2 linked regions of the Roseibium sp. Sym1 genome follow. The protein of the gene in region 2 interacts with the protein of the main gene of each other region in a pairwise test. Links are inferred from orthologs where the notes say so. Each region holds a gene or a part of one and is shown on either strand. Other genes may lie near its edges.

Evidence for each region. Proteins that work in one complex are often made in the same cells at the same time.
Region 1: the proteins of ftsZ (region 2) and rlmN interact in binary tests that used the Escherichia coli proteins (3 or more experiments, as listed by UniProt). The link is inferred for Roseibium sp. Sym1 from one-to-one orthologs.

What each region holds. Positions count from the first base shown.
Region 1 is NZ_CP114786.1:2,150,347-2,154,247, reverse strand. What follows is about bases 313-3,258. They hold rlmN (23S rRNA (adenine(2503)-C(2))-methyltransferase RlmN), read left to right. Parts: upstream 313-1,146; coding sequence 1,147-2,370; downstream 2,371-3,258. Other genes in these bases: O6760_RS09845 (xanthine dehydrogenase family protein molybdopterin-binding subunit), read right to left, coding at 2,458-3,258; O6760_RS09855 (invasion associated locus B family protein), read left to right, coding at 399-908. In the rest of the region: O6760_RS09860 (sigma-70 family RNA polymerase sigma factor), read right to left, coding at 1-24; more of O6760_RS09845, read right to left, coding at 3,259-3,901.
Region 2 is NZ_CP114786.1:3,749,005-3,753,202, reverse strand. The notes cover bases 506-3,477. They hold ftsZ (cell division protein FtsZ), read right to left. Parts: upstream 2,886-3,477; coding sequence 1,125-2,885; downstream 506-1,124. Other genes in these bases: ftsA (cell division protein FtsA), read right to left, coding at 3,001-3,477; lpxC (UDP-3-O-acyl-N-acetylglucosamine deacetylase), read right to left, coding at 506-866. In the rest of the region: more of lpxC, read right to left, coding at 1-505; more of ftsA, read right to left, coding at 3,478-4,198. UniProt on the Escherichia coli protein: Essential cell division protein that forms a contractile ring structure (Z ring) at the future cell division site. The regulation of the ring assembly controls the timing and the location of cell division.

The DNA.
Region 1 (3,901 bases), 1.6 Mb from region 2 along the record:
GGAATAGTGGTGCGTCTGCGCCAAGAGCCGCTCAACTCCCTGCCATTCCCCGGATCAGCGTGATCCCGGGAGAAAGCTTGCGAAGGTGAAAAAGCCGACCGGTTTTGTCGTGGTAGAACATCGTGCCTTCATGGTTCATGTCGATTGGACATTCGGTGTCCCGACCTAATCTTTAGCAGGTTCGGCACATTTCGAAAGGGGGCACAGGGGCTCTGCCACACTGTCGCCGCGTTTAACCGTAACAGCGTTTGGACAACATGGACGTCGAAGACACAAATATCGGTTGCCGGGCTTCAACCCTTTCGTAACCCGCTTTAAGTTATCATTAAAGCAAGGTTTATATGCCAGACGGCTATTGAATTAAATTTGACGGAAACTCTAATCCAAACGGTGTGGAGATGATGAAAGCAAAATCGCTGGTTCTGGCCCTCGCAGGTCTTGCTGTTTCGAGTGCAGTGGCTTTCGCGCAAACCCCGACGCTTCTGAAACAACACAAGGATTGGGCGGCCTATGCTCTGACCGGTGGAAGCGGCAAGGTCTGTTATGCGCTGACGAAACCGACCACCATGCTTCCGGGCGACCGCAATCACGGAGACGTCTTCTTCTTCGTAACCTCCCGCCCGGCGGAGGGCGTCAGCTCCGAACCCAGCCTTCTCGTCGGCTATCCGTTCAAGGACAAGTCGTCCGTCACCGTCGATGTGGACGGCAAGGCCTTCACGCTGTTCACCAACAATGACGGAGCCTGGGTGGAGAATGCCGCAACCGAGGCGCAGCTGGTCGGGGCCATGAAGGCCGGCCGCGAAATGACGGTCAACGGCGAATCCAGCCGCGGCACCCGGACGACCTACAAGTTCTCGCTGTCCGGCGTGACGGCTGCCATCGACACTGCAGCCGGCGCCTGCCGCTGACAGGCGGCTTCCCGTCTTCTTCGGCACCTTCCTTCAACCCGGCAGGGCGTATCACCGCCCGGCCGGGCTTTTGGCGTCCGGTCGGCGCATGGCTCCCCTGCACACCCGAAAACTTGATTTTTTCGTCCGATTGTGGTTTTGGGAGCGCTTGAAGTCTTCCCTGCCGTTCAGGGAACCCGGCAGCCGCGTTTCTGGATGAGCGCCATTGCCTGCGCCGGATGAGACAACGGATCACGACATGGCGATTACACTCGACATCGCGCGGGACAATCCGAACGCGCCCACCGTTTCAGCCGCTGCGGCGCCGCTCGCCTCCGGCGAGGACAAACCGACTCTGGTCGGTCTGACCCGGGAAGAGCTGGGCGAGGCGCTCGGCACCATCGGCGTGCCGCAGAAGCAATGGCGCATGCGCGCCTCGCAGCTCTGGCACTGGCTCTATGTGCGCGGCGTTTCCGACTTCTCGCAGATGACCAACATCGCCAAGGACCTTCGGCAGAAACTGGACGATCACTTTAGCATCGCCCGCCCAGAGATCGTTGACGAGCAGATCTCGGTCGACGGCACGCGCAAATGGCTGTTCCGCTTTCCGCCGCGCGGCGCCGGCCGTCCGGTGGAAGTCGAGACCGTCTACATTCCGGAAGAAGGCCGGGGCACGCTCTGTGTTTCCAGCCAGGTCGGCTGCACCCTCACCTGCACCTTCTGCCACACCGGCACCCAGAAGCTGGTCCGGAACCTGACGGCGGAGGAAATCCTGTCCCAGATCCTGATGGCGCGCGACCGCCTGGGCGATTTCCCGGACGCCGATACGCCCCAGGGCGCCATTGTCCCGTCCGAAGGCCGGCTGGTCTCCAACATCGTCATGATGGGCATGGGCGAGCCGCTCTACAATTTCGACAATGTCAAGCAGGCACTGCTGATCGCCTCCGACGGCGACGGCCTGTCCCTGTCCAAGCGCCGCATCACCCTGTCGACCTCGGGCGTAGTCCCCGAAATTTTCCGCACTGGTGATGAAATCGGCTGCATGCTGGCGATCTCGCTGCACGCGGTCAACGACGCGCTGCGCGACGTGCTGGTGCCGATCAACAAGAAATGGAACCTAGAGGCCCTGCTCGACGCCTGCCGGCAATATCCGGGCCTCTCGAACGCCAAGCGCATCACCTTCGAATACGTGATGCTGAAGGGCGTCAATGACAGCAACCAGGATGCGCTTGATCTGGTCCGCCTCCTGAAGGGCATTCCGGCCAAGATCAACCTGATCCCGTTCAACCCGTGGCCGGGTTCCGAATATGAATGTTCCGACTGGGAGCGCATCGAGGAATTCGCCGACATCGTCAACCGGGCCGGCTACGCCTCGCCGATCCGCACGCCGCGCGGCCGCGACATCTTCGCCGCCTGCGGCCAGCTGAAATCGGCGTCCGAACGCATGCGCAAGAAGGACCGGGAGGCGCTGGCCGCCTCCTGACCGGACCGCCCGGCAACCGGATACCGCGAACCGACAACAAAAAAGGCCGCCCGGAGGCGGCCTTTCTGCATTGCGGGTGCTGTTTCGTCACACCAGCCCGTTTTTAGCCAGCGGCAGCGTGGTGATCCACTCGCCCCTGGCCGCGGCGATGGCATTGGCGACCGCCGGGCCGATCGGCGGGGTGCCCGGCTCTCCAATGCCGCTCGGAGCCTCGTTCGACGCCACGATATGCACCTCGACCTCGGGCATGTCGGACATGCGGATCGGCTCGTAGGTGTCGAAGTTGGTCTCCTCGACCACCCCGTCTGCCAGCGTGACCTGGTTGCGCAGGACCGCCCCCAGACCGTATCCGATGCCGCCCTCGACCTGGGCCCGGATGTTGTCCGGGTTGATCGGGGTGCCGCAATCGACCGCCGCCGTCACCTTCTCCACCTTCACGGTGCCGTCGTCGCGGAAGGAGATTTCCGCGACTTCCGCCACGTAGGAGCCGAAGGACTTGTGCACGGCAACACCGCGGTAACGGCCTTCGGGCGCCGGCGTGTCCCAGCCGGCCTTCTCCGCCGCCAGCTTCAGGACACCCACCTTGCGCGGATCGTCCTTGATCATTTCCAGTCGGTAGGCGACGGGATCCTTGCCGGCTTCCTTCGCGAGACGGTCGATCATGGTTTCCATGACATAGGCCGTGTGGGTGTGCCCGACGGACCGCCACCACAGCACCGGAACCTTGGTCTCCTGGTAAGCCTGGTCCATGTTCATGAGCGGGAACGCGTAGGTCGTGTCATGCGCGCCCTCGGTCATGTTGTGGTCGACGCCGTCCTTCATCAGCATCGCCTCGAACGGCGTGCCCTTGATGATCGACTTGGCGGCGATGTTGTACTTGAACGCCGTCACGTTGCCGTCCGCGTCGAGACCGGCCCTGATCTTGTGCGCCGACATCGGACGATAATAGCCACCGGCCATGTCATCCTCGCGGGTCCAGACGATCTTCACGGGCGCCGGTTCCATGCCGGCCGCCTGCATCGCCTTGGCCAGCGTGGTGATTTCCACCACCGGATGGGCATCGGCCTGTGCCCGCCGGCCGAACGAGCCACCGGCCCACAGCGTGTTGATCCTGACCTTCTCGAACGGAATGCCCAGCACCGTGGCGGCGACATTGTGGTCGATGGTCTGGATCTGCGAGCCGAACCAGAATTCGGCCGTTTCCCCATCGAACATCATCGCGATGTCCAGCGGCTCCATGGCGCCGTGGGCCAGGAACGGGAACTCGAAATCCGCTTCGATGACCCGGTCCGAGGCGGCCAGGGCCGCATCGACATCGCCGTCCTCGCGCACCTTGAGGCCGGGTTTGCCGGTCATGTCCTTCAGCTCCGCGATCATCGCATCGCTGGAGCGGGTCTCGGCCTCGCTGTCATCCCACTCGATCCCGAGCAGCCCCCGCCCCTTGATCGCGGGCCAGGTGGAGGTTGCAATGACCGCGACCCCCGCCGGGATCTCGAGCACGTTGACGACACCGGGAACCTTCTTCGCTTCG
Region 2 (4,198 bases):
GCTTCGACAATCTCGAAACTGCCCGGATCTTCGAACAGCTTGACCAGGACCGCGTGATTCATCTTGTGACCGCCCTTGTAGGAGCGGTAAAGACCGAGGATCGGCAGACCGGCCAGGGCGAGATCGCCGACCGCGTCCAGCGCCTTGTGACGCGCGAATTCATCCGGCCAACGGGTGCCTTCCGGATTCAGGACCTTGTCCTCGGCAATCGCCACGGAATTCTCCAGCGACGAGCCGAGCGCAAACCCCATCTTCCAGAGCTGCTCGACATCCTTTACGTAACCAAAGGTGCGCGCGCGCGCGAGTTCATCCCGGAAAACACCGGGGGTCATGTCGTCGGTAAATTGCTGGCGGCCGATCAGTGGCGTGTCGAAATCGATGGTGATGTCGAACTTCGTGCCCTGATAGGGATGCAGCTCGCACCAGGCGCTGCCATTGTCGACGCGCACGGTCTTCTTGATCTTGAGATACCGGCGGCCACGATCCAGCTTCTTCAGGCCGACCTGCTCGATCGCCTCGACAAAAACGGCACTGCTGCCGTCCATGATCGGCATTTCCGGTCCGTCGATCTCGACGATCAGATTGTCGACCCCCATGCCGAACAGGGCAGCCATGAGGTGTTCGACGGTGGCAACGCCGTCTTTTGCAGGATCGCCCAGGACCGTGCAAAGTGCTGTCTGCGTGACCTTGTTCCAGAGTGCAGGAAGTTCAGCGGAGTCTTCCTGGTCGGTGCGGGTGAACACAATCCCCACACCAGCTTCGGCAGGTACCAAGGTGATCGACGCCGGTTTGCCCGAATGAACGCCCACTCCGGTCAGGGTCACCTGATCGGCAAGCGTTGTCTGTCGGTCAACATGTGTGGTCATAAAGCCCTGCCCTTCCGCTGAACGGGGCGTAAATGTCCGTGGATTCGAGGAAACGAGGTTACGGACTTTTAACGATCCCGCGTTGGCTGGAACATAGTCCCGTTCCTTCGGCGAGCGAAATAAAGCTTTATTACGGTTTGTAACGATTCACAGGCAGGCAAGGGATTGAAGAATAACAGGAAATCAGTGCCGTTACGGAAACAGCCCGAAGCGTGAGCTTCGGGCTGCGGCGATCAGGGAAGAAGATCGCGTCTCGAATCAGTTGGCCTGGCGGCGCAGGAACGCCGGAATTTCCAACTGCTCGTCATCGCTTGCGCTGACCGGCTTGGGTGCGGCGCGGCCGGTACCGTCCAGCTGGCCCGTAGCCCCTTGCGCGGCAGGGCGCTGCTGCGGCGCACGCGGCGCGGGCTGCTGCATCTGCGGTGCCGGACGGGCAACGGGTGCGGACACCTCCTGCTCGTCTTCCTCCTCACGGCGGCCCAGGCCGCTGGCGAGCCGGCGCAGAAGCCCCATCGGACGACGATCCTCGTCATCGTGGTCCTCTTCGTCATATCCGGCAACCGGGGCTGCCGTTTGCGGCTGCGCAGGTGCGGCAGGCTGCTGTGCTCCGGCCGTCGTCTGCTGGGCCCGGATCTCCCGCTGCGCGATCGGCGGAAAATCTTCCACCCTCGGCATGCGCGGCGACGGCGAATGCTCTTCGGCGACCGGCGGGATGTAAGGCTGGCTGACCGGTGCGTCCTCGACCTGCTTGGCCGGGGTTTCATCCTCGATGTCCATCATCGGACCCTTGGCAGCCAGTGCGCTGCTAGAGGGTTGCACCCGCTTGATTTCCACATCCGGATCGCTGGCAACGGAAACCGGCTGCGGGTCCGGAATGGCGAGTTCCTTCTCGAGGTTGGCGACGGCCTTGGCGGCCGCGTCCTGCGCGTTGGCCTTTTCGAGAGCCGGTACCGGCTTCGTCGTGGCGATTTCAGGTGTCCGCGGAACTGCCTGTGTTTCCGGCTTCAGAGGCTGTGCTGCAGAGGCTGGAAACGGAGCGGCCGCAAGACCTTCCTCCCTGTCAATGCCGGTGGCAACGACAGAGACGCGGATGATACCGTCCAGGGTTTCGTCGAAGGTCGCGCCCAGGATGATGTTGGCATCGGCATCCACTTCCTCGCGGATGCGGGTCGCAGCTTCGTCGACCTCGAACAGCGTCAGATCGTTGCCGCCGGTGATCGAGATCAGGAGGCCCTTGGCACCCTTCATGGAGGATTCGTCGAGCAGCGGATTTGCAATGGCCGCTTCGGCCGCCTGCTGCGCGCGCTTCTCGCCACTGGCTTCGCCGGTGCCCATCATCGCCTTGCCCATGCCACGCATCACGGAGCGGACGTCGGCAAAGTCGAGGTTGATGAGACCTTCCTTCACCATCAGGTCGGTGATGCAGGCAACGCCCGAATACAGCACCTGGTCGGCCATCGCGAAGGCATCCGCGAACGTCGTCTGTGCATTTGCAATCCGGAACAGGTTCTGGTTCGGAATGACGATCAGCGTATCGACATTGCGCTGCAGCTCGTCGATGCCGCTGTCGGCGATCCGCATGCGGCGGGCGCCTTCGAACTGGAACGGCTTCGTCACCACGCCGACGGTCAGGATGCCCTGCTCGCGCGCGGCCCGGGCGATGACCGGGGCCGCACCGGTGCCGGTGCCCCCGCCCATGCCGGCGGTGATGAACACCATGTGCGAACCGGACAGGTGGTCGTTGATTTCGTCGATCACTTCCTCGGCCGCGGCAGAGCCGACTTCTGGCTGAGACCCGGCGCCGAGACCTTCCGTGACGGCGACGCCCATCTGGACGAGCCGGTCGGACTGGTTCATCGCCAGTGCCTGGGCATCCGTGTTGGCGCAAACGAAGTCGCACCCCTGGAGGCCTGCAGTGATCATGTTATTGACGGCGTTTCCGCCCGCGCCGCCGACGCCGAAGACCGTAATGCGCGGCTTCAGCTCCTGAATGTCGGGCATCTTCAGGTTGATGGTCATATTATCCTCGCGACCCACTGGCGCCCCCGATACGGGAGAACCCTCTTCTTCCCTAAGTTCCTCTGCCGAGATCGGCAGCTCAATTTCCTGGATGTCGTCTTCTTGGCTCATGTCGTCAGAAGCTTTCCCTGATCCATTGGCCCACACGGGCCAGGTAACCAGATTGCCCGCCCCACCCCGACCGACGGTTCTTGTGTTCGAACTGTTCGATCTGGGCGACCTGCGGATAAATCAAGAGACCAACCGCGGCGGCGAATGCCGGACCCTTGGCGGCCTCGGGAAGACCGGCGACGCCTAGTGGCCGGCCAAGACGGACGTTGCGCCCCAGGATGTGACGCGCAACTTCTCCAAGACCCGTGAGCTGACTTGCACCCCCGGTCAGCACGATCTGCTTGCCCACGCGTCCGGCAAATCCGGACGCCGTCAGCCGATCTCTCACGAGTTCGAGGATTTCTTCCACGCGCGGACGGATGACCCGGGTCAGCGCCGAGCGCGGGATCTGGTTGGGCAGGTCGCTGTCGCTTTCCAGCGGCGGCACCGTGAGCAGGTCACGGTCGTCCGAACTGGAGGCCAGCGGCGAGCCATAAAGGGTTTTCAGGCGTTCCGCGTCCTGGAGACGGGTCGCAAAGGCACGCGCGATATCCATGGTGACGTGATTGCCGCCCACGGCGATCGCATCGAGATGCACCATGTGGCCGTCGACAAAGACCGACAGCGTGGTGGTGCCGCCTCCCATGTCGATACAGGCCACACCCAGCTCGGCCTCGTCGTCGACAATCGTCGACAGGCCGCTGGCAAAGGGTGTTGCCACCATGGTCTCGACATGCAGATGGCCACGGTTGATGCACAGTTCCAGATTGCGGACCGGCGGGACTTCCGCGGACACCACCTGCATCTCCACGCCGAGCTTGTGCCCCATCATGCCGCGCGGATCGCGAATGCCCCGGCTTCCGTCCAGCGAATAGGAGATCGGCAGCGCGTGCGTCACCGCCCGGCCCTCGGTGACCGAATGGCTGGACCCGGCGGACAGGACACGCTGGATATCGGCTTCCGACACGCTGTCACCGGCGAGCGGCACGTTGGCGCTGTAGATCTCGCTCTGCAGCCGGCCGCAGCTGACATTGGCGATCAGCGACTCGACCGTGACGCCGGCCATGCGCTCCGCGCTGTCGACGGCCAGGCGGATGGCATGTTCCGCCGCATCCATGTCGACCACGACGCCGGACTTGATGCCGCGCGAACGCTGGTAGCCGTACCCGAGAACCTCGACCTTGTGAGACCGGCTGGACAGGACGGTCTTGTCCTCCCGCGGC